DNA from 3 places in the Pseudomonas sp. Eth.TT006 genome. Region 1 is predicted to be linked to each of the others. Evidence: riboswitches for the same ligand, from Rfam matches in the RefSeq annotation. Region 1 holds a riboswitch; each other region holds the start of a gene.

Region 1 (9,839 bases):
CAAGGGCGGCGACTTCGACAAGCTGGAACTGCTTGATCGCCTGCTGCCGCTGTACGGGCAGATCTTCGCGCGGCTGGCTGCGCTGGGCGTCGAGTGGGTGCAGATCGACGAGCCGATTCTGGTGCTCGACCTGCCGCAGGACTGGAAGAATGCCTTCGAACGCGCCTACAACCAGATCCAGCGCGATCCGCTGAAAAAACTGCTCGCCACCTACTTCGGGGGCCTGGAAGAAAACCTCGGGTTGGCCGCCAATCTGCCGGTCGACGGTCTGCACATCGACCTGGTGCGTGCGCCGGAGCAATACCCGACCATCCTGGATCGGCTGCCGGCGTACAAGGTGTTGTCGCTGGGCCTGGTCAACGGTCGAAACGTCTGGCGCTGTGATCTGGAACAGGCACTCGCCACGCTGCAGCATGCGCATGAGCGTCTGGGCGAGCGTCTGTGGGTCGCGCCATCCTGTTCGCTGTTGCACAGCCCGGTGGACCTGAGCCGCGAAGACCAGCTCGATGCCGAGCTGAAAAGCTGGCTGGCGTTTGCCGTGCAGAAGTGCGAAGAGGTTGCGCTGCTGGCTCAGGCGGTCAATCAGCCGGAAGCGCCGCAAGTCCTGCGCGCCTTGACCCAAAGCCGTTCGGTACAGACCAGCCGCGCCGCTTCGCCGCGCATCCACAAACCCGCAGTGCAGGCGCGTGTCGCGGCCATTACCGCGCAGGACAGCCAACGCCAATCGGCGTTTACCCAACGCATCCGCAAACAACGCGCCGGCCTCGCTCTGCCGCTGTTCCCGACCACCACCATTGGCTCATTCCCGCAGACCGCATCGATTCGGCTGGCCCGTCAGTCGTTCAAACAGGGCAAGCTCAGCGCCGCCGAATACACCGAGGCGATGTACAGCGAGATCCGCCATGCGGTGCAAATCCAGGAGCAACTGGGCCTCGATGTGCTGGTGCACGGTGAAGCCGAGCGCAACGACATGGTCGAGTACTTCGCCGAACAACTAGAGGGCTACGTGTTTACCCGTTTCGGCTGGGTGCAGAGCTACGGTTCGCGTTGCGTGAAACCAGCGGTGATCTTCGGTGATTTGAGCCGCCCGCAAGCGATGACCGTCGACTGGATCCGCTACGCCCAGGGCCTGACCGACAAGGTCATGAAAGGCATGCTGACGGGGCCGGTGACCATGCTCATGTGGTCGTTCCCGCGTGAAGACGTGAGTCGCGAAGTGCAGGCGCGGCAACTTGCGCTGGCGATTGGTGATGAAGTGCTGGACCTGGAAGCCGCCGGGATCAGGATCGTGCAGATCGACGAAGCCGCGTTCCGCGAAGGCTTGCCGCTGCGCCGGGCACAGTGGCAGCACTATCTGGACTGGGCCACCGAAGCGTTCCGTCTGTGCGCCTCGGGTGTGCGCGACGAAACGCAGATCCATACCCACATGTGCTACAGCGAATTCAACGATGTGATCGAGTCGATCGCGGCGATGGATGCCGACGTGATCACCATCGAAACCTCGCGCTCGGACATGGAATTGCTCGAGGCCTTCGAAGCCTTCGCCTACCCGAACGAGATCGGCCCGGGCGTCTACGACATCCACTCGCCACGGGTGCCGGATGCCTCGGAGATGGCCAATCTGCTGCGCAAGGCCGCCAAACGTATCCCGGCCGAACGCCTGTGGGTCAACCCGGATTGCGGCCTGAAAACCCGCGGCTGGCCCGAGACCGAAGCGGCGCTGGTGCACATGGTGGCGGCGGCACGGCAGTTGCGCAAAGAACTGGCCTGACCGCTGCAAACTGCATATTGATACGCACCCCCTGTAGGAGCTGCCGCAGGCTGCGATCTTTTGATCTTGTTTTTTAAAAGCAAAATCAAAAGATCGCAGCCTTCGGCAGCTCCTACAGGGGGTTGTGTGCAGGTTTGATCGTTCCTACTCTGAGCATTGGAACGATCACACTCCAAAAAACAATCACTGCCCCGGCGGCAACTCCAACCGATCCACCACCCGATTCACCGCCAGCTCACTCAACATCACCAACTGCGCAATCCCCAACAACGTCCGGCGCTGTGGCGCGGGCAGCATGGCGGCGAAATCCAGGGCGATAGTCTTGGCCGAGCCCAGGGTTTCGCAGACATTCACCAGCAGTTCTTCGTTGTTGTAATCCGGGTCGACGGCGTACATCGGGCCGCGCTTGGGGTTGGGGTTTGGATGGTTCGACGGATTGAGGTAATGATCGAGCGCGCGCTCGGCGGCTTCGTGGAGTTTGTTGGAATCGGGGGATTTGTAAGGGGAGGTGGGATCGGTTTCGGGCAGTTGTTCGGGTGGGTTGGGCGTTGGTTTGATCATGGCATATCTCCGTGAAGGAATGAGGCCGCCACGACCCATCGCTAAACAAGTAAAGGTGGCGGCTGTACGCAGGTTAGCGATCCGGGTCACAGAAACCCCGGGTAGACCCGAAGGTCTCCCACGCACAGCCACCATGACGCAAATGCAGACAGACGGGTCTGCAATTGAGAAGAGGTTGCTTCGGCGTAAGGACGGATCGCTAAACCCGATCGCTGATTTGTCAGCGACCCGCAAACGATAAATCCCGACCCCAACGCGCACAAGCCGGCGGATTCTGGCGTACGTGTAGGCAACGGCGCAAGGATGTGTAGCCTGGAAGGCGTGTCGAGGAATGTCATTTAAACGACCTTGTTTAAAATACAGAAGCGGACGCCGTTCAACCCAGCGCCACAAAGACAAAACCCGCCGCCCCGGTTGATCGGAACGGCGGATTTTGTTTTATCCCTGTAGGAGCTGCCGAAGGCTGCGATCTTTTGATTTTGTTTTTTAAAGATCAAGATCAAAAGATCGCAGCCTTCGGCAGCTCCTACAGGAGGTCGGTGAGGCCGGGGGCAAGTTTTTGGCTCAGGTGTGAAACCGCAATATCTGCTCGCCATCGACCGGGTCGGTCAGGTAGCGCGCTTTTACCCCAAAGGTGTCTTGCAGACGCTGCGGTGTGAGCACTTCCAGCGGCGGCCCCAGATCAACCAGCAGCCCACCTTCGAGAATCGCCAGACGATCACATTTCAGCGCCTGATTCAGGTCGTGCAAGGCAATCAGCGTAGTCACCGGCAGCGCCCGCACCACCTGCAAAATCGCCAGTTGATGCTGAATATCCAGATGATTCGCCGGCTCGTCCAGCAACAGGATCTGTGGCCGTTGCGCCAGCGCCCGGGCGATGTGCACCCGTTGCCGTTCGCCTCCGGACAAGCCGCGCCAGATGCGATCACGCAGGTGCACCGCATCGACATCCAGCAGCGCCTGCTCAACGATTGCACGGTCGGCCGACGACCACGGCTGTAACGCCGACAGCCACGGCGTGCGCCCGAGGGCCACCGCGTCATACACGCGAATGCCGTCGTCGGTGTCGGCCTGCTGTTCCACCAACGCAAGTTTTTGCGCAATCGCCCGGCGGGTCATCTTCCCCAGTCGCTGCCCCTCCAGCAGCACTTCGCCGGCACTCGGCGTGCGCAACCCTGCGAGCAGTTTGAGCAGGGTCGATTTGCCCGCGCCGTTGGGGCCGACGATGCCCAGGGTTTCGCCTTGCCGAACGCTCAGGCTGACGCCGTTGAGCAGCTCGGCGCCGCGCACCTTGAAGCGCAGATCGGTGCAACTCAAGACGTTCATCGAACACCTCGGCGACCAACCAGAATCAGGGCAAACACCGGCGCACCGACCAGCGCGGTGATTACCCCGACCGGAATCACCTGGCCTTTGATCAGCGTGCGCGACAGCACGTCGGCAGCGATCAGAAACAACGCGCCGCCCAAGGCACTGGCGGGCAACAGACGCGCATGCCCGGTGCCCAGCAACAGCCGCGCCGCATGCGGAATCACCAGACCGACAAAGCCGATCGAACCGACAATCGACACCATCACTGCGGTCACCAGCGCTGCGCAGCCGATCAGCACGAACTGCACCCGCCGCACCGGAATGCCGAGGGACGCCGCCGAGTCCGCGCCAAAAGTGAACGCATCCAGCGCCCGCCGATGCCACAGGCACACCGCCAGCCCCGCCAGCGCGACCGGCACCGCCAGCCACACCGACGGCCAGCGCACGCCGCCGAGATTGCCCAGCAGCCAGAACATGATCCCGCGCGCCTGCTCGGAACTCGCCGAACGGGTGATCAGAAACGCCGTGAGCGCGTTGAACAACTGCGAGCCGGCAATCCCCGCCAGAATGATCTGCCCGGTGCCATTGGCGCTGCCGCTGACACGGGCCAGGACAATCACCAGCACGAACGCGGTCACTGCACCGGCGAAGGCGCCGACCGACAGCGAAATCACCCCGGCGCCGACGCCCAGCAAGGCAACCATCACCGCACCGGTCGAGGCGCCGGCGGAAATCCCCAGCAGGTACGGATCGGCCAGCGGATTGCGCAGCAGCGATTGCAGAATCACCCCGCAAGTCGCCAGCCCGGCACCGCAAGCAGCGGCGACCAGGGCGCGGGTCAGCCGGTAGTTCCAGACGATGCCTTCGTCGATGGGATCGAGCGCATGGCCGGCGGCCCACAGTTTGTTGGCCAGCACCTGCATGACCACGTCCGGCGCAATGGGCGTTTCGCCGATGGCCACACCCGCAATGACCGCGATCAGCAGAATCAGCAGGGCCAGCGACAGACGGATCAGGCTTTTGCTCATTGCGGCAGGTCGTAGCCGTTGATGGCGGCGGCCAGTTGTTCCAGGCCATCGAACATGCGCAGGCTGGCCTGCAGGGCCATGGCGTCGAGGATGATGATGCGGTTGTTTTTCACCGCGTCCATGTTGCGCGTCACCGGGTCGCTGCGCAGGAAGGCGAGTTTTTTCTCGTAGTCGTCAGCGGGGAAGCGTCGGCGATCCATGCGTGCGATCACCAGAAAGGTCGGGTTGGCCTTGGCGATGGTTTCCCAGCCGACGGTCGGCCACTCCTCATCGGACTCGACGATGTTGCGCACGCCAAGCGTGCTGAGCATGAAGTCAGGCACGCCTTTGTGGCCCGCGACAAACGGCTCGACGTTGAGTTGCGCACTGGAAAACCACACCAGCGCGCTAAGGTCTTTGTGCTTCACGGTTTGCGCGGTGGCAATCGAGCGGGCGAGGCTGGCCTTGAGTTGGGCGTTGAGCTGCTCGCCACGGTCGCGCACATCGAAGATTTCGGCCAGCTGACTGACGCTTTTGTAGATCGTCTCGATGCGAAACGGAGCGAGCCGCGTGCCGTCGGCGCCGACCAGATTGTCTTTGGCTTCGCAGTCGGACGGCAGCAGATAAGTGGGGATTTGCAGCTCATGAAACTGCTCGCGGGTGCCGACCGCGCCTTGCGGGCCGACCATCCACTCCAGTTCCACGGCGACCAGTTCCGGGCGTTTACCGATCACCGCTTCGAAGCTCGGCTCGTTGTCGGCGAGGCGCTCAATGCTCTCGTTTTGTGCTTTGTATTGCGCCAGGACGTTGTTGAACCACAACGAGGTGCCGACCACTTTGTCGCTCAGGTCCATGGCGTAGAGCATTTCGGTGGCGGCCTGGCCGATGCTGACGGTGCGGCTCGGGGCGTGCTGAAACGTCAGCGTGCTGCCGCAGTTTTCGATGGTCAGCGGATAGTGCCCAGGCGTTGCGTGGGCGAGGGCGCTGAAGGCCAGACCGGTGATCAAAGTGGCAACGCGGGGCAGCGACATGCGGCAGTCTCCAATGGAACCGTACGGGGAGCGGGCGCGTACGGACTGGAAACACATCATGGAACGCCGCCGGGACAGCTGCGCAAGGCCGGCCATCCCACAACAATGCGCGCGGCACGATGTCCTTCCCGGACACCCCGCCGGTTAGTGAATTACTCGGCCGGCAGGTCTCCTGACTGATGCGTCATCGCCCGGGCTCCGGCCTTCCCGGGTCTTCACCCAGTGGCAGTCGTGGAGCAGGCTCGGCACCTACAGTTGCGGGGGCAGTTCCGATCAATGCGCGGCGCGCACCTCGGATTCCCTATTATTCCCGTTCGGGAACCGGCGCCGGCATGGTAGCGGATAGTGCTGAGTAAAGGGAGTTGCAATGCACAGGATCCATGGAAGAGAACCCTGTAGCGAGGGGATTTATCCCCGATGGACTGCGCAGCAGGCCCGTTTTTTGGGGCCGCTACGCGACCCATCGGGGATAAATCCCCTCACCACAAGAGATCCTTGTCTGGAGAAGTTGCGGGGGATCAGTGCTGGCTCATCAAACCGTGCAGCACGCCCAGACGCAGACCCGGTTCGGACGGGAGCATTTGCGCGATGCCGAACGCCTTGAACGCGGCAAGCATGATCGCCAGACCGCCGGGCAGGATGCTTTCGCGATGCGGCTGCAGGCCGGCGAGTTTCAGCTGGCGCACGTTCTGTACCTGCAGCAGCAACAGCGACAGGCGAAGCAGGCCGGCATAGGTGATGCCGTCCTCGGCAAAGTCGTTGAGACGGTTGGCCTTGAGTACTTTGGCGAGCATGCGCGCGGTGCCGGAGGAGCCGATGGTCTGCTGCCAGCCCTGCGCGCGATAACGCCGGGCGACTTTTTCCAACTGCAGGAGGGCGAAGCGCTCGGCTTCCTGCAGGGCGGCGGCGGAAATCTCGCCGCCACGGAAAAACCGCGCGCTCAACGTACCGCTGCCGATGGCGATGCTTTCGGTCAGCAACGGTTGCGCGCCCTGGCCGAGGATCAGCTCGGTCGAGCCACCACCGATGTCGACCACCAGCCGCAGGTCGTGCGCGTCGGGCAGGGTGTGGGCGACGCCGGCGTAGACCAGTTGCGCCTCTTCGTGGCCGGAAATAACATCGATGCGAAACCCCAGATGCTTTTCCGCGCTGGCGAGAAACAGCGGCGCATTGTCCGCCTCGCGCACGGCGCTGGTGGCCACAGCGCGTACACGGCCCGGTTCGAAGCCGCGCAGCTTCTTGCCGAACCGCGCCAGCGCCTGCCAGCCACGAGTCAGCGCCAGGGCATCCAGCGTACCGCCGTCAAAGCCCTCGGCGAGGCGCACCGGTTCGCGCAGGGTTTTCACTTCCTGGATCTGCAGGCCCTTCCGGCTGCGCACCGACTGCCCGATCATCAGGCGAAAGGCATTCGAACCCAGGTCGATGGCGGCAAACAGTGCGTCGTCGTCTTTCATGAGAGTCCTTGCAAACGTGCGGCGATGACTCGCGGTGGCGAGGAGTGTGCCGTGCGGTTGATGACATCCTGATGACGCGGGTGGGGCGCTTCGATGAAGGTAAGCCTGTGAAATTCCTGTAGGAGCTGCCGCAGGCTGCGATCTTTTGACTTTGATCTTGTGAAAAGCAAGATCAAAAGATCGCAGCCTTCGGCAGCTCCTACAGGGATCGGGTTTGCAATCTCGACGGGGTGTTGGGTAATATACGTTCCATATACACAACGTATCGGATTCGTTTATGGGTATCGTCAAGATTTCCGAGGACATGCACGAGAACCTGCGCATCTCCAGCACTGCCCTCAGCCGCTCGATCAACGCGCAGGCCGAGCACTGGATGCGCATCGGCATGCTCGCCGAGCTGCACCCCAACCTCGACCACAGCGCCATTTGCCGCTTGCTGATCCGCGCCGAACAGAACGGCGGGCTGGATCTGCATCAACTGACTCAGGAAGCCGTCAGCGCATGAGAAACCCGATCAAGATCAACACCCCCGCCGAGATCGCCCAGTCACGCGCCGCCGGCCAACTCGCCGCCGAAGTGCTGGCGATGCTGGTGCCGCATGTGCAGGCCGGGGTGACCACCGATGAGCTGGATCGGCTGTGCAACGACTACATCGTCAATGTGCAGAAGGCGATTCCGGCCAACGTCGGCTATCACGGCTTCCCGAAAACCGTCTGCGCTTCGGTCAACGACGTGGTGTGTCACGGCATTCCATCGGGCACGCCACTGAAGGACGGCGACATCCTCAACCTCGACATCGCGGTGATCAAGGACGGCTGGTTCGGCGACACCAGCCGCATGTACGTGGTCGGTGAGGCGACGCCTGAAGCGCAACACCTGATCAAGACCACGTACGACGCCATGTGCGCGGGCATTCGCGTGGTCAAACCGGGCGCGACACTGGGCGACATCGGCCATGCGATCCAGAGTCTGGCGGAGCGGGAAGGCTTCAGTGTGGTGCGCGAGTATTGCGGGCACGGCATCGGCAAGGTCTATCACGATGAACCGCAGATTCTGCACTACGGCTTTCCCAATCAGGGCATGAAGCTCAAGGCTGGGATGATCTTCACCGTCGAACCGATGCTCAATGCCGGCAAGCGCCATGTGAAGAACATGCCGGATGGCTGGACGGTGCTGACCAAGGACGGCTCGCTGTCGGCGCAGTGGGAGCACATGGTGGCGGTGACGGAGACCGGGTTCGAAATCCTCACGGCGTGGCCGGATCAAATCGAAGGCTATGCCCCAATTACCTGAACACCACTAAACCCCTGTGGGAGCGGGCTTGCTCGCGAAGAGGCCGTGTCAGTCAACATCTCCATTGCATGACACACCGCATTCGCGAGCAAGCCCGCTCCCACATTTGGAATGCATTCCTGTAGGAGCTGTCGAAGGCTGCGATCTTTTGACTTTGATGGTTAAAAAACAAGATCAAAAGATCGCAGCCTGCGGCAGCTCCTACAGGGGGCTCAGTGGGCCCCGGCGGCTTTGTTGAGGTCGCCTTCGGTCCACTCGGTATACACGCAGGCATCCGCCGTGGCCCAGCGCACGCGCACCGGATCCCCGGCCTTGAGCGGCATGCCCGCGGCCGACAAGGCCTTGACCGTCATCGACGTCCCGCCCGAAGTGACCACGCTGCAAGTCTGGCTCTCACCAAGAAACAGCACTTCCACCACCTGCGCTGACACCTCATTCCAGCCCGCCGCCAACGGCTCTTCGCTGGCCTGCTGCACGCTCAGCGCCAGAGCTTTTTCCGGGCGCACCATCAGCAGCACATCCTGATCGGTATGCAGTCCGGCGGTCAGCCGAATCGACAGCGACTGCCCCTCGAAATTCGCCGCCGCGTTGCCTTGCGCCTTGAGCTTGAGGAAGTTCGAGTTGCCGAGGAACGAGGCGACAAACGCATTCGGCGGGTTCTGATACAGGTCATAACCGCTGCCCAGACCGACAATCTTGCCGTGACTGAAAATCGCGATGCGCTGCGACAGGCGCATGGCTTCTTCCTGATCGTGGGTCACGTAGACGATGGTGATGCCCAGGCGCCGATGCAACTGACGAAGTTCATCCTGCAAATCCTCTCGCAGCTTTTTATCCAGCGCACCGAGCGGTTCGTCCATCAGCAGGATGCGTGGCTCGTAGACCAGCGCCCGGGCGATGGCGACCCGTTGCTGCTGGCCGCCCGAGAGTTGCGAAGGGCGGCGATGGGCGAACTGTTCGAGCTGCACCAGTTTCAACATCGCGTCGACGCGCTTGTCGCGTTCGGCGGTGGCGAGTTTGCGGATCGCCAGCGGGAAGGCGATGTTGTCGCGCACCGACAGATGCGGGAACAGCGAGTAGCGCTGGAACACCATGCCGATGTCGCGTTTGTGCGGCGGCACGTTGACCAGTGACTGGCCATTGACCAGGATCTCGCCGCTGCTCGGCGTTTCGAAGCCGGCGAGCATCGACAGCGTGGTGCTTTTGCCCGAGCCGCTGGAGCCGAGGAAGGTCAGGAACTCGCCGTCCTTGATCTCCAGCGAGATGTTGTCGACGGCGGCAAAGTCGCCGTAGTGCTTGTTCAGGTTGCGCAGGCTGACCAGGGGTTTGTCGTTCTGCTGGGATGCGTCTTTAATCACGGCACTCATGTCGTACTCCTGGGCGCTCAGGCGCTGATTTCGTTGCGCCGGCG
Region 2 (9,839 bases), 180 kb from region 1:
GCGGCACGGCCAGAATCGCCACGCCCAGCAGCTTCATCAGCCATTGACGGCTGAACACGATCAATGCCAGGCCGACGGCGGTAGAGGCGGCGGTGCCGATCCACCACGTCTGCCGCGACGCCAGATCCGCCGCTGCAGTGCCCGGCAGCTCAGGCGGCAGGCCGAGGGTCGGGGCGAGGACGAAAGTCGCGTATCCGGCCAGACCCCAGAGCAGGCCCTGCGAGGTTTTCGTTGGGGCGCGCAGGGTGTAAAGACCGGCGAGCATCAACGCGAAACCGACCGCCACCACCAGATTGCCGCCAGTGGTCGAAACCACCCGCTGCCAGCCGTTTTCCGGCTCCCAGGCCTCGGCGTCGTGGCTGTGCGCAGCCACGCCAGCGGCGTGTTCATGAACCGCCACCGGTTCGGATTTCTCGTAGGTTTCGGCCTGCAGAATCAGTGGAGAGACCCAAAAGCTCTGCAGCAAGGTCAGCAGCAGGGCGGCCAGCAGGCCGGTGAAACCTGCAGTTTGCGCGATACGCTTGATCATGTCGGCAGGTCTCAGTGGCACGGGAACGCGGCGCTGTGGCGGGTATCGTGGGCGGCGTTGTGCACCGCTTCGATGTGCGAGAAACCGGCGAAGTAGACGAGGCCTGCACCAAGGATCGAGGCGAAGATCGCCGCTGTCAGGCGCTGGGTCAAGGTGCTGGTGCTGGAAATTTTGGCGGTGGTGCTGCCGGTGCTGCTGATGATCGACATAGCGCTTCCCTCTGGAATGTCAGCGGGTAAACGGAGCGCATGAAGACCCCTGCGAGTCAGGCACGCAGGGGGTCGAACAGCGCCCGCCCACCGCGGGTTGTCGTGGTCAGCGGCGCAAGGTGCGCGCTGTGTGTTGCGGGCCGGTCTCCGGGCTCGCGAGGGGTTGGCGTGGGGCCGACCTGCAAGCATCACCTTCCCATGCCATACCGGCACAGTGGATCTGACGCTTCGCTCGCTTACCGTTGCGGGGGCAGCACCGGACTGACATGGCTTTGAGTAAAGCACATGATTCACCGGTTTCCCGTTTCACCCTGTGAAGGGCACCCGTAACAAGTTGTGTAGGAGAGCATGGGCTGGGGATTTGAGTCAATTGGATGGGTTGTATTGTCTTGTATTGGGGGCATATCCGTTGCTGCGGTAACGGCCACTTAGGGTTTCGCCCTTACGGCGACTCACTTTTTTTACAAACGCCTAAAAAAAGTAAGCAAAAAAACGCTTGCTCCTACGTCCGGCCCGCTCGCTGGGGCTCGGGGTCCCTTCGCTCCGGGATTGATCTGGGCGCAGCGCCTACGGTTTGCTTCGCTGCACCTCCTCTCGCTGTGTTTGGCTGCGCCAAACGGTCGCTGCGCTCCCACCCCCGGATCAATCCCTCCACTCAGCCTCCCGACGTCGCCCGTGGATCAAGATCAAAAGCCGCAGCCGAGCTAACGCTCATCCTGTTGAGTGGGGCGGCTTCGCCGCATGGGTTGCACGCGATCTGAACTGTAGGAGTGAGCCTGCTCGCGATGGCGGCCTGCCAGCCGACCGAATTCTTTGAACGCATCCCATGTAGGAGCTGCCGAAGGCTGCGATCTTTTGATCTGCTTTGGCTTTGGCTTTGGCTTTGGCTCTTGATCTGGCTTTTGACTTCCCGCCCCATCGGCAGGCCGAGCGTAGGTGTCCATCAGGGGGTAGGCGCGCAGCGCCGTGCGGCGCAGCCGCATACATCGAGAGGAGGTGCAGCGAAGCAAACCGTAGGCGATGCCCCCTGATGGACACCGTAGCGAGGGAACACTGAGCCTCAGCGAAGTGCCGTACGCCGGGGCAAGCCTTTTGGGTTACCTTTTCGGCGTCTGGAAAAGGTGACTCGCTGTAAGAGCGAAACCGCCAGCGGCAGCACCCGAAGAAATGGATATGCCCCCAATCCAGACAAACCCAAAACCACTGATCCTTTTTGGCGTTTCAAAAAAGGGACTCAGCGCCAGCCGCGACACCCGCAGCAACGGATCTGCCCCCAACTCAAACAACCCCAAAAGCCCATTGACCCACCCCAACACGATGCGTAGCCTTGCACTTTCGAGGTTCTTCGGCGATGCCGAAGCTAAGAAGGGAACGCGGTCAAAGCCGCGGCTGCCCCCGCAACTGTGAACGGTGATGTTCGCTGCCACGCCACTGCCAGCTCAATCCAGAGCCAGCGGGAAGGCGCAGCGAATGCCGGGCCCAAGGTCCGAACACCGTCAGCCAGGAGACCTGCCTCGTGACCGATTTCTCACTACAACCGGGCGGGGTGATCCGGTGGCGAATTCTTCCGCGCGCACGCTCGCAGCGGATCTCGTCCCGTATGCCCGCCGCTTTGCCAAAGGCATACCGATGAAAACACTGGCCAAACTCCCCGTCACCATCGTCACCGGTTTCCTCGGCTCGGGCAAAACCACCTTGCTGCGGCACATGCTCGACAACGCTCAGGGCCGCCGTATCGCGGTGATCGTCAACGAGTTCGGCGAGCTGGGTATCGACGGTGAAATTCTCAAGCAATGCACCATCGGCTGCACCGAAGAAGAAGCCACCGGCCGCGTCTACGAACTGGCCAACGGCTGCCTGTGCTGCACGGTTCAGGAAGAGTTCTTCCCGGTGATGCGCGAACTGGTCGCCCGTCGCGGCGATCTCGATCACATCCTCATCGAAACCTCGGGCCTGGCCCTGCCAAAACCGCTGGTGCAAGCGTTCCAGTGGCCGGAAATCCGCAGTGCCTGCACCGTTGATGCGGTGATCACCGTGGTCGACAGCCCGGCGGTGGCCGCTGGCACCTTCGCCGCCTTCCCGGATCAGGTCGATGCCCAGCGCAAACTCGACCCGAACCTCGATCACGAATCGCCGCTGCACGAACTGTTCGCTGACCAACTGGCCAGCGCCGACCTGGTGATCCTCAACAAGGCTGACCAGACCAGCCCGGAAGATCTGGCGCGCGTACGTGCTGAAGTCGCCGAAGAACTGCCGCCGGCGGTAAAAATCATCGAAGCCAGCAACGGCCGTCTGCCGCTCGACGTGCTGATCGGCCTCGGTGCCGGTTCCGAAGAACACATCGACAGCCGCCACAGCCATCACGATCACCACCACGACGGTGATGACGATCACGATGACCACGATCACGACGCCTTCGATTCGATCTCCATTGAACTGCCGCAAGCCGATGAGAGCCTGTTGCTCGACGCGCTGACGCAGCTGGTGGTACAGCACGGCATCCTGCGTGTGAAGGGTTTCGCGGCGATCCCGAACAAACCGATGCGCCTGCTGATTCAAGGCGTGGGCACGCGTTTCGACAAGCACTTCGACCGTCAGTGGGGCGCCGAGGAGGCGCGCGTCACCCGTCTGGTGCTGATCGGTCAGGAACTCGACGCCGCGCAACTCGAAGCGCAACTGCGCGCCGCGCTCAGCGTTTAAACCATGCACCTGCTCAGGACCCAGCCCGGCGGTTTTGTGTCGGATGACAACATCGCCGACCTTGGCCAAACCCCCGCCGAGCTGGTGATCCTGTGCAGCGGCGACTCCAGTCTGGCGCTGCTCGCCGAAGCGGCGCAGCAGTTGCCCGAGGATTACCCGAGCCTGCGCCTGGCCAACCCGATGCAGGTGCAGAATCACGCTTCGGTCGATCTGTATGTCGACGAGGTGCTGCGCCACGCCAAGGTGATTCTGATCTCGCTGCACGGCGGCATCGCTTATTGGCGTTATGGCGTCGAGCGGTTGATGGAGCTGGCCGCGCGCGGTGTGCAGGTGATTCTGGTGCCGGGCGATGATCGTCCCGATCCGGAACTCAGCGACCGCAGCACGGTGCCCGCCGCAGATCGTGATCGTCTCTGGCAGTTTCTGCGTCAGGGCGGCATGGGCAACGCGCTGGACTTTTTCCATTGCCTGGCCAATCGCTGGCTGGCGCGCGACTACGCTTGGGGCGAGCCGCAAGCGCTGCCGCGCACGGCGATTTACCACCCACAGAAAAACACCGCCGCACTGAGCGACTGGCAGGCCGATTGGCTGCCTGGTCAGCCGGTTGCGGCGGTGTTGTTTTATCGCTCGCATTTGCAGGCGGCGAACACCGCGTTCATCGATGTGTTCTGCCAGCGCTTGCAGGCCGCGCGGCTCAATCCCTTACCGATCGCGGTCGCCAGCCTCAAAGAGCCCGGTTGCCTGAGCGTGGTCGAGGATTGGCTGGACGCGGTCGAGGCGGCGCTGATTCTCAACACCACCGGGTTCGCCCAGTCCAGCCCGGAGGCGCCGCATCTGCGGCCGTTCCGCCGTGATATTCCGGTGATTCAGGCGATCTGCGCCCAGGACAACGAACCGGGCTGGCGCGCCAGCGAACAGGGCCTCGGGCCTCGGGATCTGGCGATGCACATTGCCTTGCCGGAGCTCGACGGACGCATCATCAGCCGGCCGATCAGCTTCAAGGATCTGGCCTGGCGCAGCGAGCGCAGTCAGTCCGATGTGGTCTGCTACCGGGCGCAGCCCGAACGCATGGATTTCGTCGCCGAACTGGCGCGGCGCTGGAGCGATCTGGCGCGCCTGCCCAACGCGGAAAAACGCATCGCGCTGATTCTCGCCAACTACCCGACGCGCGACGGCCGTATCGGCAATGGCGTTGGCCTCGACACCCCGGCAGCGGCGCTGAACATCTTGCGTGCGCTGCAGGCCGAAGGCTTTCCGGTGACGGCTGAGTTGCCGGACAGCGGCACTGCGCTGATCCAGCAACTGCTCGGCGGCGTCAGCAACGATCTCGACAGCATCGATTTGCGTCCGTGTCAGCAAAGCCTGGCGATGGACGCCTATCTGGCGATGTTCAATGCGCTGCCGCAGGCCAATCGCGAAGCGGTGCTGGAACGTTGGGGCGCGCCGCACAACGACCCGATGTGCCGCGACGGGCGGATGATGATTGCCGGTCTGCGCTTCGGCCTGACCTTCGTCGGCATTCAGCCGGCGCGCGGTTATCAGGTCGATCCGAGCGCGGTGTATCACGATCCGGATCTGGTGCCACCGCACGGCTATCTGGCGTTCTATTTCTGGCTGCGCGAAACCTATGGCGCACACGCGGTGATTCACGTCGGCAAACACGGCAACCTCGAATGGCTGCCGGGCAAGGGCGTCGGCCTCTCGGAAAACTGCTGGCCGGATGCGCTGCTCGGGCCGCTGCCGAACATTTATCCGTTTATCGTCAACGACCCGGGCGAGGGCGCCCAGGCCAAACGACGTACGCAAGCGGTGATCATCGATCACCTGATGCCGCCGCTGACCCGCGCCGAAACCTACGGCCCGCTGCGCAATCTGGAGCTGCTGGCCGACGAGTATTACGAAGCGCAACTGCTCGACCCGCGCCGCGCCCGTGAGCTGCAGCGCGACATCCTGCAACTGGTGCGTGAAACGCAAATCGACCGCGAACTGCAACTCGATGCCGATCTGGACAGCGACGCCGACGCGGCGATCTGGCTGCCGCGCCTGGACACTTATCTGTGTGATCTGAAGGAGTCGCAGATACGCGATGGCCTGCATATATTCGGCGAATCGCCGAGCGGGCGTTTGCGCATCGACACCTTGCTGGCGTTGCTGCGCATTCCGCGTGGCGATGGCAAGGGCGCGCAGTCGAGTCTGCTACGTGCGTTGGCCAAAGCGTTCGAACTCGGTTTCGATCCGCTGGATTGTGCCTTGGCTGATCCGTGGAACGGCCCGCGTCCCGATGAGCTGGTTTCAGTCAGCGACGAAGTCTGGCGCACCGCCGGCGATACCCGCGAACGCCTCGAATTGTTTGCCACGCAACTGATCGCCCAAGCCCTGCATACCCCCTGTGGGAGCGGGCTTGCTCGCGAAGGCGGCGAGTCAGCCAACACTTCATTCACTGACACACAGCTTTCGCGAGCAAGCTCGCTCCCACAGGGATCGGGGTGGTCTGATGTAAATACGATCATCCAGTCCCTGCGCGAGGTCGTCGCCCCACGCCTCGATGCCTGCGGCCCCGCCGAAATGCGCGGCTTGCTCGATGCGCTGAACGGCCGCTTCGTCCCCGCCGGCCCAAGCGGCGCCCCCAGCCGTGGCCGTCTCGACGTGCTGCCCACCGGGCGCAACTTCTATTCGGTGGACGTGCGCAACCTGCCGACCACCACCGCGTGGCGTATCGGTTTCCAGTCCGCCACGCTGATTCTCGAGCGGCATTTGCAGGATCACGGCGATCACCTGCGCCAGCTCGGCCTGTCGGTGTGGGGCACGGCAACCATGCGCACCGGCGGTGACGACATCGCCCAGGCCATGGCGCTGATGGGCGTGCGTCCGGTGTGGGCCACCGGCAGTCAGCGGGTGGATGATTTCGAGATTCTGCCGCTGAGCCTGCTGGATCGGCCTCGGGTCGATGTCACGCTGCGGGTGTCCGGATTCTTCCGCGATGCCTTTGCCAACCTGATCCGCCTGTTCGATGCTGCGGTGCAAGCGGTGGCGGCGCTGGACGAGCCGGACGAGCTCAATCCGCTGGCGGCGAAAGTGCGGGCCGAGCGCGAGGCGCTGTTGCAATCGGGGCTGGATGAAGACGCCGCACGACGTCAGGCCGGCTGGCGAATTTTCGGCGCCAAACCCGGGGCGTACGGGGCGGGTGTGCAGGGCGCCATCGACGGGCGTCTGTGGCAGACCCGCGAGGATCTGGCCGAGGTCTACCTGAATTGGGGCGCCTACGCTTACGGCGGCGCGGACGAGGGCACCGCCGCGCGCGAACAGTTCGTCCAGCGCCTGAGTCAGGTGCAGGCGGTGCTGCAGAATCAGGACAATCGCGAGCATGACCTGCTCGATTCCAACGACTATTACCAGTTCCAGGGTGGCATGCTCGCGGCGGTGGAAACCCTGCGCGGCGAGGCAGCGGCCAGTTATCACGGCGATCACAGTCAGCCGGACCTGCCGAAAATCCGCACCCTGAAAGAAGAACTGAACCGGGTGATCCGCTCGCGGGCGGCCAATCCGAAATGGATCGACGGGGTCAAACGCCACGGCTATAAAGGCGCGTTCGAACTGGCGGCGACGGTCGATAACCTGTTTGCTTTCGATGCCACCACGCAGTTGATCGATGATCATCAATATGCGTTGCTCGCCGATGCCTATTTGCTCGACCCGGCCACCCGTGACTTTGTTCGCGAGCATAACCCGCCCGCGCTGCGCGACATGACCGAACGCATGCTGGAAGCACAACAGCGCGGGATGTGGCAGGAGCCGGGCGTGTATAAAGAGGCGCTGGAGAATCTGCTGCTGGATATAGAAGAAGACACTTGACGCGGTTCTCCTGTGGGAGCGGGCTTGCTCGCGAAAGCGGTGTATCAGTAAAAGGTATATCGACTGACACGACGCCTTCGCGAGCAAGCCCACTCCCACAGGGCATCAGATTAGCTCCCGACGTTTTTCGATAGATCACCGACCATGACCGAGTATTGAAGATGACCGACACCCCGCATTTCCCGCTCTCCGCCGTGGTCGGCGCCGATGACCTGAAACTCGCCCTGTACCTGACCGCCATCGACCCGAAAATCGGTGGTGTACTGATCGAAGGCCCGCGTGGCATGGCCAAATCGACGCTGGCCCGTGGCCTCGCCGATCTGCTGGCGAGCGGTCAGTTCGTCACACTGCCGCTGGGTGCCACCGAGGAACGTCTGGTTGGCACCCTCGATCTCGACGCCGCGCTGAGCGAAGGCCGGGCGCAATTTTCTCCCGGCGTGCTGGCCAAGGCTGACGGCGGCGTGCTGTATGTCGATGAAGTGAACCTGCTGCCCGATCATCTGGTCGATCTGCTGCTCGATGTCGCGGCCAGCGGCACCAACCTGATCGAGCGCGACGGTATCTCCCATCGGCATTCGGCGCGCTTCGTCTTGATCGGCACGATGAACCCGGAAGAGGGCGAACTGCGCCCGCAACTGCTTGACCGTTTCGGCCTGAACGTTGCGCTCAGCGGCCACACCGCGCCGGCCGAGCGCGGGCAGATCATCCGCCGCCGGCTGGATTTCGACAGCGAGCCGCAGGCGTTCTGCGCGCAATGGGAAACCCGGCAACAAGCCCTGCGCGAACGTTGCGAGCGAGCGCGCACGGCCTTGCCGAATATTCCATTGGACGATGACGCCCTGGCGTTGATTACCGAGCGTTGCTTTGCCGCTGGCGTCGATGGCTTGCGCGCCGATCTGGTCTGGCTGCGCGCGGCGCGGGCCCATGCGGCGTGGCGTGGAGCTGAAGCGATTGCCGAGCAGGACATCGACGCGGTGGCGGAATTTGCCCTGCGTCATCGTCGTCGCGATCCGTCGTCGTCAAGCCCTCAGCCACCCGCACAGAACTCGGCCAGCGCCCAGGCTGAACCGAGCGAGGGGCAGGGCCAGTGGGGCGATATGCCGGCTCCGGCACTGGCCACCGGCGCCCGCCGCGAAGTGCCGAGCTGGCCAAAAAAGTAACCGGCATTCGTCCCCGATCCGACGTGGGGGCGAATGCCAGACCCCGCGCCGGACGCCTCGATCATGGACGCCAGGGCCGGCGCCACGCCGCGCACAACGGCGCGGTGAACTGGCCGGGCACGCTGCTTAACGGTCGGCCGCAGACCCTGGACGATCTGCAATTCCAGTTGCGCACCCGTTCTCCCCATGAATTGTGGCTGGTGATCGTCGACGCCTCGGCCTCGACCCGCCGGCATCAGGCGCTGAGCGATGCCAAGGGTTTGCTTGCGCAACTGTTCGATGACGCCTATCGACAGCGGGCGCGATTGGCGCTGCTGACCGCCAGCGGCAGTGCGCCGCAGTGGCAAGTGCAGGGTTTGAAAGCGTCGAGCGGTTTGCGCACCTGGCTGGAGGCGCTGGGCGCGGGCGGCGGCACGCCGTTGCTGGCGGCGTTGGCGCAGGCGCAGCATTGGCTGGTGCAGCGACAAAAGCGTTTTCCGGCCGAGCAGCAGCGCTTGTTGCTGGTCACCGATGGGCGTTTGAAGGCGTTGCCGGCGATGCCGCCGCTGGCGTGTCCGGGGCTGTTGATTGACATTGAGCGGGGGCCGATCCGTCTGGCCCGGGCGCGAGAATTGGCGGCAGCGCTGAATGCCGAATATCGGCATATTGATGATCTGACTTCGCTCTGACATCCGTGCCTCTGAGCATCCGCTTTCGCGAGCAAGCCCGCTCCCACAGGATTTGTGATCACCGCGCAATCTGTGGGAGCGAGCTTGCTCGCGAAGATATCGCCTCGGTGCAAGCGGCGAGCGCCAAAGATTGCAGCGCTGCTCTATGCTCCACCCCAGCCCAATCACAAGGAGTGAATCATGCGGGTACTGGTCGCCAATCCCCAGGACGATTTTCGCCTCAAAGCCTACGCCGGTACCAACGGCGTGCTGCTGGCCATGGATCTGGCCGAACCCCGGCGCAAAGGCTTGCTCGGCTTTGCCATCGAAAAGCAGCAGGGCGGCCAACCCTGGCGCTTTCTGTTCAACAGCCTGACGTTTCCCGGCAAGGCTCACACCTTTGCCCAATACCACGCCACGCCCAGCGATAAAGCGCCGTTGCAGAAATTTCGCTGGGCCGATTACGCGGTCAATCCGGGGACGACCATGCACTATCGCGTGCATCTGGCCTACGGTACGGCGGACGCGCCGCAGCTGGGCGAGTCCCTGGAGCTGAGCATCATCTCCGATGACGGCCATCCGGCCAATCAGAGCGTGATTTTCAATCGCGCGGTGGCCGCCAGTCAGGCTTTCCAGCGCAAGTTTCCCGATCTCGATGCACAGATCAGCGCCAACAAGAAGCTGCCGATCGAAGCCTGGCCCGACGCGGCGCGTCTGTGGCTGGAGAACGGTCTGCTGGCGC
Region 3 (9,839 bases), on a different contig from region 1:
GCCGGCGCGCCCTCGCCCAATTGCGGGCGCTCGTGCAGTTCGCCGTGATAGATCGCCGGACCGCCCAGTTCAACGTTCAACGCACCGGCGCCGGCCGCCATCACCGGACCGGCGTTGGGGCTGTCCCATTTCGGCGCCTGACTGCGCCAGCATTTCCACGCCAGCCGGGTGTTGCCCAGCAGCGCGTAGGTCAGCGCCACCAGCCGTGCCGGAATGTAATTGAGTACGTCGTCGATTTTTGCCGCGCACCAGCCGAACCGTTCGAAGCGTTCATTGCGATAACCCCACATCGCATCAAGCGTGTTGCTCAAACGATAGAGCACCACCCCCGGCGCACCGGCGACGACAAACCAGAACAGTGCGGCGAACACCGCATCACTGCCGTTCTCCAGCACCGATTCGGTAGCGGCGCGCGCGACCGCAGTGCTGTCCAGTTCGCTGGTCTGGCGACTGACCAGATAACCGACGCGTTTACGCGCCTCTTCCAGATCATCACTGCGCAGGGCTTTGGCCACCGGTTCGACGTGTTCGCCAAGACTGCGCATGCCGAGCGCGCAATACAACGCAAGAATCTCGACGATCCAGCCGACGTAAGGCGCCCAGGAAAACGCGGTGGCGAGCAGCGTCAGCGGCAGCACCGCGATCACCCACGCGGTGACCCCGTGACTGCGCCAGCCGCGCCCACCCGCATTGAAACGTTGCTCGATGCGCCCGGCAAAATTGCCGAAGGCCACCAGCGGATGCCAGCGTTTCGGTTCACCCAGCAGCGCATCCAGCGCGACCGCGGCGACACTCAACAACGCCACACTCATTGCCTCACTCCCCAATAATTTTCATACAGCAACTCATGGAGCGGACGCGCCTGCGCCCACCCTTCGAGGACCAGCATCGGCGCCGGATAGAATTCCTTGACCGGGCCCAGGCACAACACCGCCAACGGCTTGGCCCCGGCCGGCAATTGCAGCAGATCGGCAAGAGCTTGCGGTTCGAACAGCGAGACCCAGCCCATGCCCAGCCCTTCGGCGCGTGATGCCAGCCACAGGTTCTGGATCGCGCAGGATAACGACGCCATGTCCATTTCCGGCAATGTGCGGCGACCGAAGATGTGCTTTTCCCGATCGTCCATCAGCGCCGCGACCAGCACTTCGGCGCAGTCGTTGATGCCTTCGACCTTGAGCTTCATGAACTCGTCACTGCGCTCGCCAAGGGCTTCGGCGGTGCGGATGCGTTCGGCTTCGACGAGGTTCTGGATCTGCCCGCGCAACTTGCGATCGCTGATACGGATGAAGCGCCACGGTTGCATCAGGCCGACGCTGGGTGCCTGGTGCGCGGCTTCGAGCAGACGGCGCAGCAGTTCAGGCTCGAGCGTGCCGCCGGTGAAGTGGCGCATGTCGCGGCGTTCGGCGATGGCTTTATAGACCGCTGCGCGCTCGGCTTCAGAATAGGCGTTGTCGGTCATGGCCCCATCGCTGGCAAGCCAGCTCCCACAGGGGAATGCATTTCTTCAGGCAAATCACCGCCCACTGTGGGAGCTGGCTTGCCAGCGATGGCGGCCTTGAGGTCTGGCGCAAACAACGCAGCAATCGCCCCCGGATTCGACGGAAAATAAAAGTGCACGTACGAAGCGGTCATCCGCCCCTCGCGATACACCGCCTCCGCGCCGCGTCCGCCATTCGGGCTCAGGCCCCGGGCAATCGGCGTCAGTTCGGTGCTGGTCAGCGAGTGGTGATAGGTGTGGCCGCGCAGTGAGCCTTCCGGCAGATCCACCACCTGCAGCGCAAGCGCCGCCAGACGTTTTTGCATCACCGCCTCGCCGCGCAGTAGCCCGACCAGTTCGGCGCGGGTGCCTTCGACATCGGTCAACGCGTCGAGCAGATAGAGCATGCCGCCACACTCGGCGAGCAGCGGTTTGCCGGCGGCGTGGTGCGCGCGAATCGCCGCGAGCATCGCGGTGTTTTGCGCCAGCGCGACATGGTGCAATTCCGGGTAGCCGCCGGGCAGATACAGACTGTCAGCCTCGGGCAATCGGGTATCGCGGATTGGCGAGAAGAAGCTCAACTCGGCGCCCATCGCTCGCAGCAGGTCGAGACTGGCGCCGTAGGTAAAGGCAAAGGCTTCATCGCGGGCTACGGCAATGCGCACGCCTTCGAGCAGCGGTTCGGCGTCGATCACCGTGGGCGCGGCAAACTCCACGGCCGGCGGCAGCGCGACCTCGCAACTGCTGGCCAACGCTTCGGCAGCGGCGTCGAGGCGCAGGTCCAGATCATTCAGTTCGCTGGCCTGCACCAGACCGAGGTGGCGGCTCGGCAGTTCGATCCCGGTCTCGCGGGACAGCGCGCCGTACCAGCGCAAGCCTTCAGTGAGGCTGCCCTCGAGCAATTGCGCGTGGCGCAATGTGCCGACGCGGTTGGCCAGCACGCCAGCGAACGGCAGGTCCGGCTGATAGCGCGCCAGTCCCAGCGCCAGGGCGCCAAAGGTCTGGGCCATGGCGGTGCCGTCGATCACCCCGAGCACCGGCACGCCAAAATGCCGCGCCAGATCGGCGCTCGACGGGGTGCCATCGAACAGGCCCATCACACCTTCGATCAGGATGAGATCGGCTTCGCCGGCGGCTTCCCATAAAAGGCGCCGACTTTCCTGCTCGCCGACCATCCACATGTCCAGTTGATACACCGGCGCACCGCTGGCGCGCTCGAGAATCATCGGATCGAGAAAGTCCGGGCCGCATTTGAACACGCGCACCTTGCGCCCCTGATTGCGATGCAGGCGCGCGAGGGCGGCGGTAACGGTGGTCTTGCCCTGACCGGAGGCCGGCGCGGCGATCAACACCGCCGGGCAGTGACGTGGTTGATTCAAAGTTCGACGCCTTTCTGCGCTTTGATCCCGGCCTGGAAGGCGTGCTTGAGCATGCCCATTTCGGTCACGGTGTCGCCCATCTCGATCATTTCCGGCTTGGCTCCGCGACCGGTGACGATCACGTGCTGCATCGGCGGACGCGCCTGCAGATCACTGAGTACCTGATCCAGATCGAGGTAGCCGTGCTTGAGCGCAATGTTCAGCTCATCCAGCACCACCAGGCCAATCGACGGATCGCGCAACAGTTCACGGGACACGGCCCACGCCGCTTCGGCGGCGGCGATGTCGCGCTGGCGGTCCTGGGTCTCCCAGGTGAAGCCCTCGCCCATCACGTGGAAGCGCACTTGCTCGGGGAAGCGGCGGAAGAACAGCTCTTCGCCGGTGCTGTTGCGGCCCTTGATGAATTGCACCACGCCGCACTGCATGCCGTGGCCCATGGCGCGGGCGAGCATGCCGAACGCCGAGCTGCTTTTGCCCTTGCCGTTGCCGGTCAGCACCAGCACCAGACCGCACTCGTCGGGCGAATTGGCGATGCGTTCGTCGATCACGGCTTTTTTGCGCTGCATGCGCGCCAGATGGCGTGCGTCGCGCTCGGGGGAATCGGTCATGGGGGAGCTCTCCGTTGAGGCTGAATAACGGCGGGCAGGCACAAGAATAGACGGCAAAAAGCCTGGCATCGCCCACCGTGATGCCGCTGGATGGATCAGGCCGGTCTCCGGGCTCATGAGCGGCGCATCGCCTGGCTGCGCGCCTTCCCGCTTCTGTCGAGGCAGTGGCTCAAGGCGCAGCTTTTACTCATTTACCGTTGCGGGGGCAGCGCCGGGATCGTGTGATCGCTCTTCGTCTGAAGACAACCCTCACCGGCTTCCCTGTTTCACTCTGTCGACACCCGTCACAGAGCACCTGAAACAAGCCGCGAAGGTTAGAGGGTTGGGGGTGGAGCGTCAATTAAAGAGGGGGCCGTCGAGCGAATAACTGCCGCCGATCAATTATCTGACGCCAATCTTGTGCCATGCTGAGACAAGTGATATCAAAGAGCCATGCTTTTGACTGAAAAAGCACTCACAACAATAAGGATGATGACGATGCAAGGCATGATCATCAGCAACCCGCGCCTGGAATTCATGCGCCCGATGCTTGAACGCTGGTTTGACTGTATCGATCGCTACAACGCGGTGCGCGGCGACAACGAGCCCCCTTACTGGCATGACGAGAAAGCCAATCTCGGATTGCTCTCCGCTGCCGCCTGGATGGCTGAGCTGGTCACGCTGAGCGACACGGCCACGCGCAAGCAGAACGAGGACGGCGAACGCAATGCCCGCGCCGATCTGTTTATCGCCGGAGCCGAAGACCGCGCCTACCTGCAGGCGACCCAGCGCTGGCCGCGAGTCAACAACCTGAATCTGACCCAGGCACTGCAGGACATCACCAGCGAGGCGAAACGCATCAGTTTCGCCAGCGACATCAGGCTCGGCTGCCTGTTCGTCGCCCCGCAAAGGGCCCAGCACAGCGCCAGCCCGGAAGAGTTGCAGGACATGGTCGACGACCTGCAGAAGGAACACACCTGCGCCGTCGCCTGGTATTTCCCCTACGCCTACCGCAAATTGCGCAGCGAAGCGGGCAACTATCACCCCGGGATCGCCGTGCTGTTCAAAGAGGCCCGCGGCTGAGCGGTTGAACCATCGGGTGCGCAGGCTCCTCTATGATTAGGAATGCATTCATAGGGAAGATCAGTAATGCGCAAAACCCGACTCGCTCTCGTCATCGCCCTCGCCGGAGGGCTCACCGCCTGCGGTGAATCCTCCAGCCTGCAAGTCTCCGACGGTACCGGCCCGGCCCCGAAACTGCCCGAGCCGAACAAGACCCTGATCCCGACCGTTAACATCGCCCCGGCGGTTGGCTGGCCGGCCGGCGGCAAACCGACCGCAGCAGCCGGCACGCAAGTGGCCGCGTTTGCCGAAGACCTCGATCACCCGCGCTGGCTCTACGTGTTGCCCAACGGTGACGTGCTGGTGGCAGAAACCAACGCACCGCCCAAGCCCGACGACAGCAGCGGCGTGCGTGGCTGGGTAATGAAGAAAGTCATGGGCAAGGCCGGCGCCGGCGTACCGAGCCCGAATCGCATTACCCTGCTGCGCGATGCCGATCACGATGGCGTGGCCGAGACGCGCACGGTGTTCCTGCAGAACCTCAACTCGCCATTCGGCATGACCTTGGTCGGCAACGATCTGTATGTCGCCGATACCGATCGACTGCTGCGCTTTCATTACGAACCGGGTGCGACCGAGATCAAGACCCAGCCGATCAAAGTCACCGACTTGCCGGGTGGCACACTGAATCACCATTGGACCAAGAACGTCATCGCCAGCAAGGACGGCAGCAAGCTGTACGTCACCGTCGGTTCAAACAGCAACGTCGGCGAAAACGGTCTGGACAAAGAAGAAGGTCGCGCGGCGATCTGGGAAGTGGACCGGGCGACCGGCAATCACCGGATCTTCGCCTCGGGCATCCGCAACCCCAACGGTCTGGCGTGGGAGCCGACCACGGGCGCGCTGTGGACGGCGGTCAATGAGCGTGACGAGATCGGCAGCGACCTGGTGCCGGACTACATCACGTCGGTCAAGGACGGCGGCTTCTATGGCTGGCCCTTCAGCTATTACGGCCAGCACGTCGATGTGCGGGTGAAACCGCAAAACCTCGACCTGGTGGCCAAGGCCATCGCACCGGATTATGCCGTCGGCCCGCATACTGCCTCGCTGGGCCTGACCTTCGCCGAGGGCAACAGCTTGCCGGCGCAATTCAAGGAAGGCGCGTTCATTGGCCAGCACGGCTCATGGAACCGCAAACCGCACAGTGGCTACAAAGTGATTTTCGTGCCGTTCGCCGCAGGCAAGCCGAACGGCACTCCGGTGGATGTGCTGACCGGCTTCCTCGACAAGGATGAAAACGCCATGGGCCGCCCGGTGGGCGTGGTGATCGATCAGCAAGGCGGTTTGCTGGTGGCGGATGATGTGGGGAACAAGGTGTGGCGGGTGTCGTCCGCCAAGTAATTCCGCGTCCAACACATAACAAATGTGGGAGCGACGGTGCGACGATTCGACTTGCTCGCGAAAGCGTCAGCTCATTCAACACCGTAGTTGAATGGCATACCGCATTCGCGAGCAAGTCGAATCGTCGCACCGTCGCTCCCACACTTAAATCTTCAGCGATTACGGGTTACGCGCCAGATGCTCCGGTTGCAACACCCGCTTGGCACTCAGATACGCCTTCTGCCAGTAAGCCTTCGACAGGCTGTCCAGCTTCACCGTGCCGCCGGTGGCCGGCGCATGCACGAAACGCCCTTCGCCGACGTAGATCCCGGCATGACTGACCTGCGAGCCGCCATTGGTGGCGAAGAAGATCAGGTCGCCAGTCTGCAGCCCTTCCTTGCCCACATTGGGCGCCTGCATCACGATCATCTCGCGCGTCGAGCGTGGCAGGCTGATACCCGCCGCATCACGGTAAACGAAACCGATCAGGCCGCTGCAATCGAATCCGGAGTCTGGCGTGTTGCCACCCCAGCGATAAGGCGTGCCCACCAGACCGAGCGCGCGAAACAGCACGTCTTCAGCCGCTGGCGAGAATGCCTGGGAAGGTCCGAACACGACCGGCGCGCGCACCACGGGCGCAGGCGGCGGTGTCCGGCTGGCGCAGGCGCTGAGCAGCGCTGCGCAGAAGATCAAAACAAGGCGGGCCGACATCGTCATAAGCAGAACACCTGATCTGGCTGCGGCTTTCTCTGCCAAATGGACAGAAACAAAACCGCCTGCGGAGCACGCAGGCGGTTTGCCATCAATATAGATACAGGATTCTAGCGGCTATACGACAAACTTCAAGTAAGACTTTAACTTCACCTTGTAAAGTCTAGGTCTACTCCGTTGCCGAGCCGTATTTGTCGCCACGGACGTGGCGACAACGGGGAATTACTTGCGAGCGGTGACCACGGTCGGGGCCAGCGCGAGAGCGCGTTTGGCTTCGATAAAGGTCTTGCTCCAGTAGCTGTCACCCAGGCTGTCGATGCGAACACCGCCACTGCGACGACTGCTGGAGTGAATGAACTGGTTGTCACCCAAGTAGATCCCGGCGTGACTGACACGGCCGCGACGACCATTGGTAGCGAAGAACAACAGATCGCCCGGCTCAAGATTGCTGCGCGCCACCAGCGGGGCATCCACGTTGATCATTTCGCGGGTCGAGCGCGGCAGGTTCATGCCGGCCTCTTCGCGGAACAGGTAACCGATGAAACCACTGCAGTCGAAACCGGCTTCAGAGGTACCACCGAAACGGTAACGGGTACCGATCAGCGACATGCCGCGTTCGAGAATGCTGTCGGCCAGCACCGGAAGCTCATAAGGCTTCTTGCCGTTGAAATCGGCGAGTTCTTTTTCGGTGGCCAGCTCTTCCTGGTAAATAACGGAAGACTGGGCAGTGGCGGAATTTTTGACCTGTTGAGGCTGCTCTTGAACTGGAGAATGAGCAGCGCAACCGAACAACAGGGTGACGAGTGCGAGAGGCACGAGGGGTGCGAAGCGATTTAGCATGGGCACGACCGTGGCTGATAGTTGTAAAGAAGCCGAGACTATGCCCGCTATCGGCCTCATTTGCAAATTCAATCGAACCTTTTGTGACTTCCCGGTTTCTTGTTTACATCTAAGCGCTTAAGCCCATTTGTATCGAAACGCGGTCTGCACCCAGTGCAGAAAAGCGGGTTTTCTGGCGCCTGAAATATGCCGAATGCGCCTGAAAGCCACGTACCTCAAGGGCTGCGCTACCAGCCGAGGGTCTCTTTCAGAAACGGAATTGTCAGCTTGCGCTGGGCCTGCAAGGAGGCCTGATCCAGCTGTTCGAGCAGGTCGAACAATGCGCTCATGCTGCGGGTGCCACGGGTCAGAATAAAGTGCCCGACCTCATCGGTCAGGTGCAGACCACGACGCGATGCGCGCAATTGCAGCGCACGCAATTTGTCTTCATCGGAAAGCGGACGCATCTGGAAGATCAGCGCCAGGGTCAGGCGCGATTTAAGGTCGGCCAGTTTGACCGGCAGCTCGCGTGGCGAGGTAGAAGCAGCAATCAGCAAACGCCGACCGCTGTCACGCAGACGGTTGAACAGATGAAACATCGCCTCTTCCCAGTCCGGCTTGCCGGCAATCACCTGCAAGTCGTCGAGACAGACCAGTTCGTACTGTTCAAGGTTATCGAGAATCTCGATGCCGCGATCCATCAACTCGGCGAGCGGCAGGTACACCGCCGGCTCCCCCATCTGCTCGAACCGCAGGCATGCTGCCTGCAACAGATGCGTACGCCCTACCCCATGCTTGCCCCACAGATAAATCAGGCTTTCGGTCCAGCCGGCGTCGGCTTCGCATAGGCGCTCGACATAGCCGAGTGCAGCGGCATTGGCGCCTGGGTAGTAGTTGATGAAGGTGGCGTCATCACGCAGACGCACACCTAGGGGCAGCTGAATCGGTTTCATGCTGACTGAACAGTTCCCAAGGAACCGTTAGTGGCCTCTGTGTAAAGTTTGCGAAGTTTATACCCGTGAAGCTGAGCGCACAATGCGACAGACCCCAAGCAAAATCAAAGGTTTGCGTTAACACACTGGTTTTATGACAGTTTCTCTGACGCGGCATCGAGCAGAAGCGCCGCAAAACACGGGCCAACCCGGCGTACGACCGGACTGGCCCGACCAGACGCTACAGCTCGGGCTCATCCGCCCCGCTGTAGATCTCGGAGTCTTTATACAAATCGTGTACGTGACGCACCAACACCATGATCACCGCCGCCACCGGCAACGCCAGCAGCACGCCGGTGAAACCGAACAGCTCGCCACCGGCCAGAATCGCAAAGATCACCGCCACCGGGTGCAGGCCGATCCGGTCGCCGACCAGCAATGGCGTCAGCACCATGCCTTCCAGAGCCTGACCGACCATGAACACCGCGACGATGCCGATCATCGGGTACAGGTCGCCACCAAACTGGAACAACCCGGCAATCAACGCCGCGCCAATGCCGATCACGAACCCCATGTACGGCACGATCGCCGCCAGCCCCGCGATCAGACCGATCAACAGCCCCAGCTCCAGACCGACAATCATCAGGCCCGCCGCGTAGATCACGCCCAGCGCCAGCATCACCAGCAATTGTCCGCGCACGAACGCACCGAGCACCTCATGGCATTCACCGGCCAGCGAGACAATGGTCTGTTCCCGATCACGCGGCAGCAGGCTGCGGATCTTCGCCATCATCACGTCCCAGTCGCGCAGCAGGTAAAAGCTCACAACGGGAATCAGCACCAGATTCGCCAGCCAGCCGATCAGCGCCAGACTGGAAGCCGTGGCCTGACTCAGCACCACACCGACGATATCCGTGGTCTGGCCCATGTGCTCGCTGATTGCAGCCTTGACCTTGTCGAACTTCCAGAAGCCATCCGACAGCCCCAGTTTCGATTGCGCCCACGGCAGCGCCGTGTGTTGCAGCCAGTCGAGCATTTGCGGCGCCAGTTCATACAAGCGCAGCAACTGCTTGGCGAGCATCGGCACCAGCACCAGCATCAATGTCGTGACGATCAACGTGAACAGCGCAAACACGGTGATCACGCCCCAGGTACGCGACAGACCCAGGCGCTCCAGGCGATCCACCAGCGGATCGAACAGATACGCCAGCAGCAACGCCACCAGAAACGGCGTGAGGATCGGATGCAGCAACCAGACAAACGCGCAAAGCAGGACTACCCCACCGAGCCAGAACCAACGCCGCGTATCGGCCATGTACCACTCCTGTTGCTTCTATATAAGGAAAGACTTACCAGCGAAACCGCAACGACGGGGCCGCAGGGCTCGGGATCGGGGCTGCAACCGGCGCAGCGCCAGCCACTGCCGGTTGTGCTGCCGGCGCCGGTGCTTCCGCCGGCAACTCCTGCAACTTCGCCAGCGACAACTGCGCAC

Evidence for each region. A riboswitch is a leader RNA that binds a small molecule or an ion and turns the genes downstream of it on or off. The one in region 1 is predicted to bind cobalamin.
Region 2: linked by a shared signal. The riboswitch ahead of cobW (cobalamin biosynthesis protein CobW) and the one ahead of ACXR0M_RS07240 (ABC transporter substrate-binding protein) in region 1 are both predicted to bind cobalamin.
Region 3: linked by a shared signal. The riboswitch ahead of cobO (cob(I)yrinic acid a,c-diamide adenosyltransferase) and the one ahead of ACXR0M_RS07240 (ABC transporter substrate-binding protein) in region 1 are both predicted to bind cobalamin.

Annotation. Positions count from the first base shown of each region.
Region 1 covers NZ_JBTJEN010000003.1:288,611-298,449, reverse strand. Annotated here, with positions in the region: gene metE (5-methyltetrahydropteroyltriglutamate--homocysteine S-methyltransferase) at 1-1,771, shown strand, start outside; gene ACXR0M_RS07255 (DUF6124 family protein) at 1,955-2,332, opposite strand; gene ACXR0M_RS07250 (ABC transporter ATP-binding protein) at 2,897-3,658, opposite strand; gene ACXR0M_RS07245 (FecCD family ABC transporter permease) at 3,655-4,671, opposite strand; gene ACXR0M_RS07240 (ABC transporter substrate-binding protein) at 4,668-5,681, opposite strand; cobalamin riboswitch at 5,827-6,022, opposite strand; gene ACXR0M_RS07235 (Ppx/GppA phosphatase family protein) at 6,200-7,135, opposite strand; gene ACXR0M_RS07230 (ParD-like family protein) at 7,413-7,640, shown strand; gene map (type I methionyl aminopeptidase) at 7,637-8,428, shown strand; gene ACXR0M_RS07220 (ABC transporter ATP-binding protein) at 8,641-9,795, opposite strand; gene ACXR0M_RS07215 (ABC transporter permease) at 9,813-9,839, opposite strand, start outside.
Region 2 covers NZ_JBTJEN010000003.1:110,920-120,758, reverse strand. Annotated here, with positions in the region: gene ACXR0M_RS06590 (CbtA family protein) at 1-529, opposite strand, end outside; gene ACXR0M_RS06585 (CbtB domain-containing protein) at 541-738, opposite strand; cobalamin riboswitch at 860-1,081, opposite strand; cobalamin riboswitch at 2,060-2,269, shown strand; gene cobW (cobalamin biosynthesis protein CobW) at 2,368-3,438, shown strand; gene cobN (cobaltochelatase subunit CobN) at 3,442-7,290, shown strand; gene ACXR0M_RS06570 (ATP-binding protein) at 7,452-8,450, shown strand; gene ACXR0M_RS06565 (vWA domain-containing protein) at 8,474-9,118, shown strand; gene ACXR0M_RS06560 (phospholipase D-like domain-containing protein) at 9,299-9,839, shown strand, end outside.
Region 3 covers NZ_JBTJEN010000015.1:17,249-27,087, forward strand. Annotated here, with positions in the region: gene cbiB (adenosylcobinamide-phosphate synthase CbiB) at 1-812, opposite strand, end outside; gene bluB (5,6-dimethylbenzimidazole synthase) at 809-1,459, opposite strand; gene ACXR0M_RS21600 (cobyrinate a,c-diamide synthase) at 1,456-2,856, opposite strand; gene cobO (cob(I)yrinic acid a,c-diamide adenosyltransferase) at 2,853-3,464, opposite strand; cobalamin riboswitch at 3,546-3,778, opposite strand; gene ACXR0M_RS21610 (hypothetical protein) at 3,942-4,526, shown strand; gene ACXR0M_RS21615 (PQQ-dependent sugar dehydrogenase) at 4,593-5,906, shown strand; gene ACXR0M_RS21620 (C40 family peptidase) at 6,066-6,602, opposite strand; gene ACXR0M_RS21625 (C40 family peptidase) at 6,819-7,436, opposite strand; gene hda (DnaA regulatory inactivator Hda) at 7,664-8,368, opposite strand; gene ACXR0M_RS21635 (AI-2E family transporter) at 8,589-9,662, opposite strand; gene ACXR0M_RS21640 (DUF2066 domain-containing protein) at 9,697-9,839, opposite strand, start outside.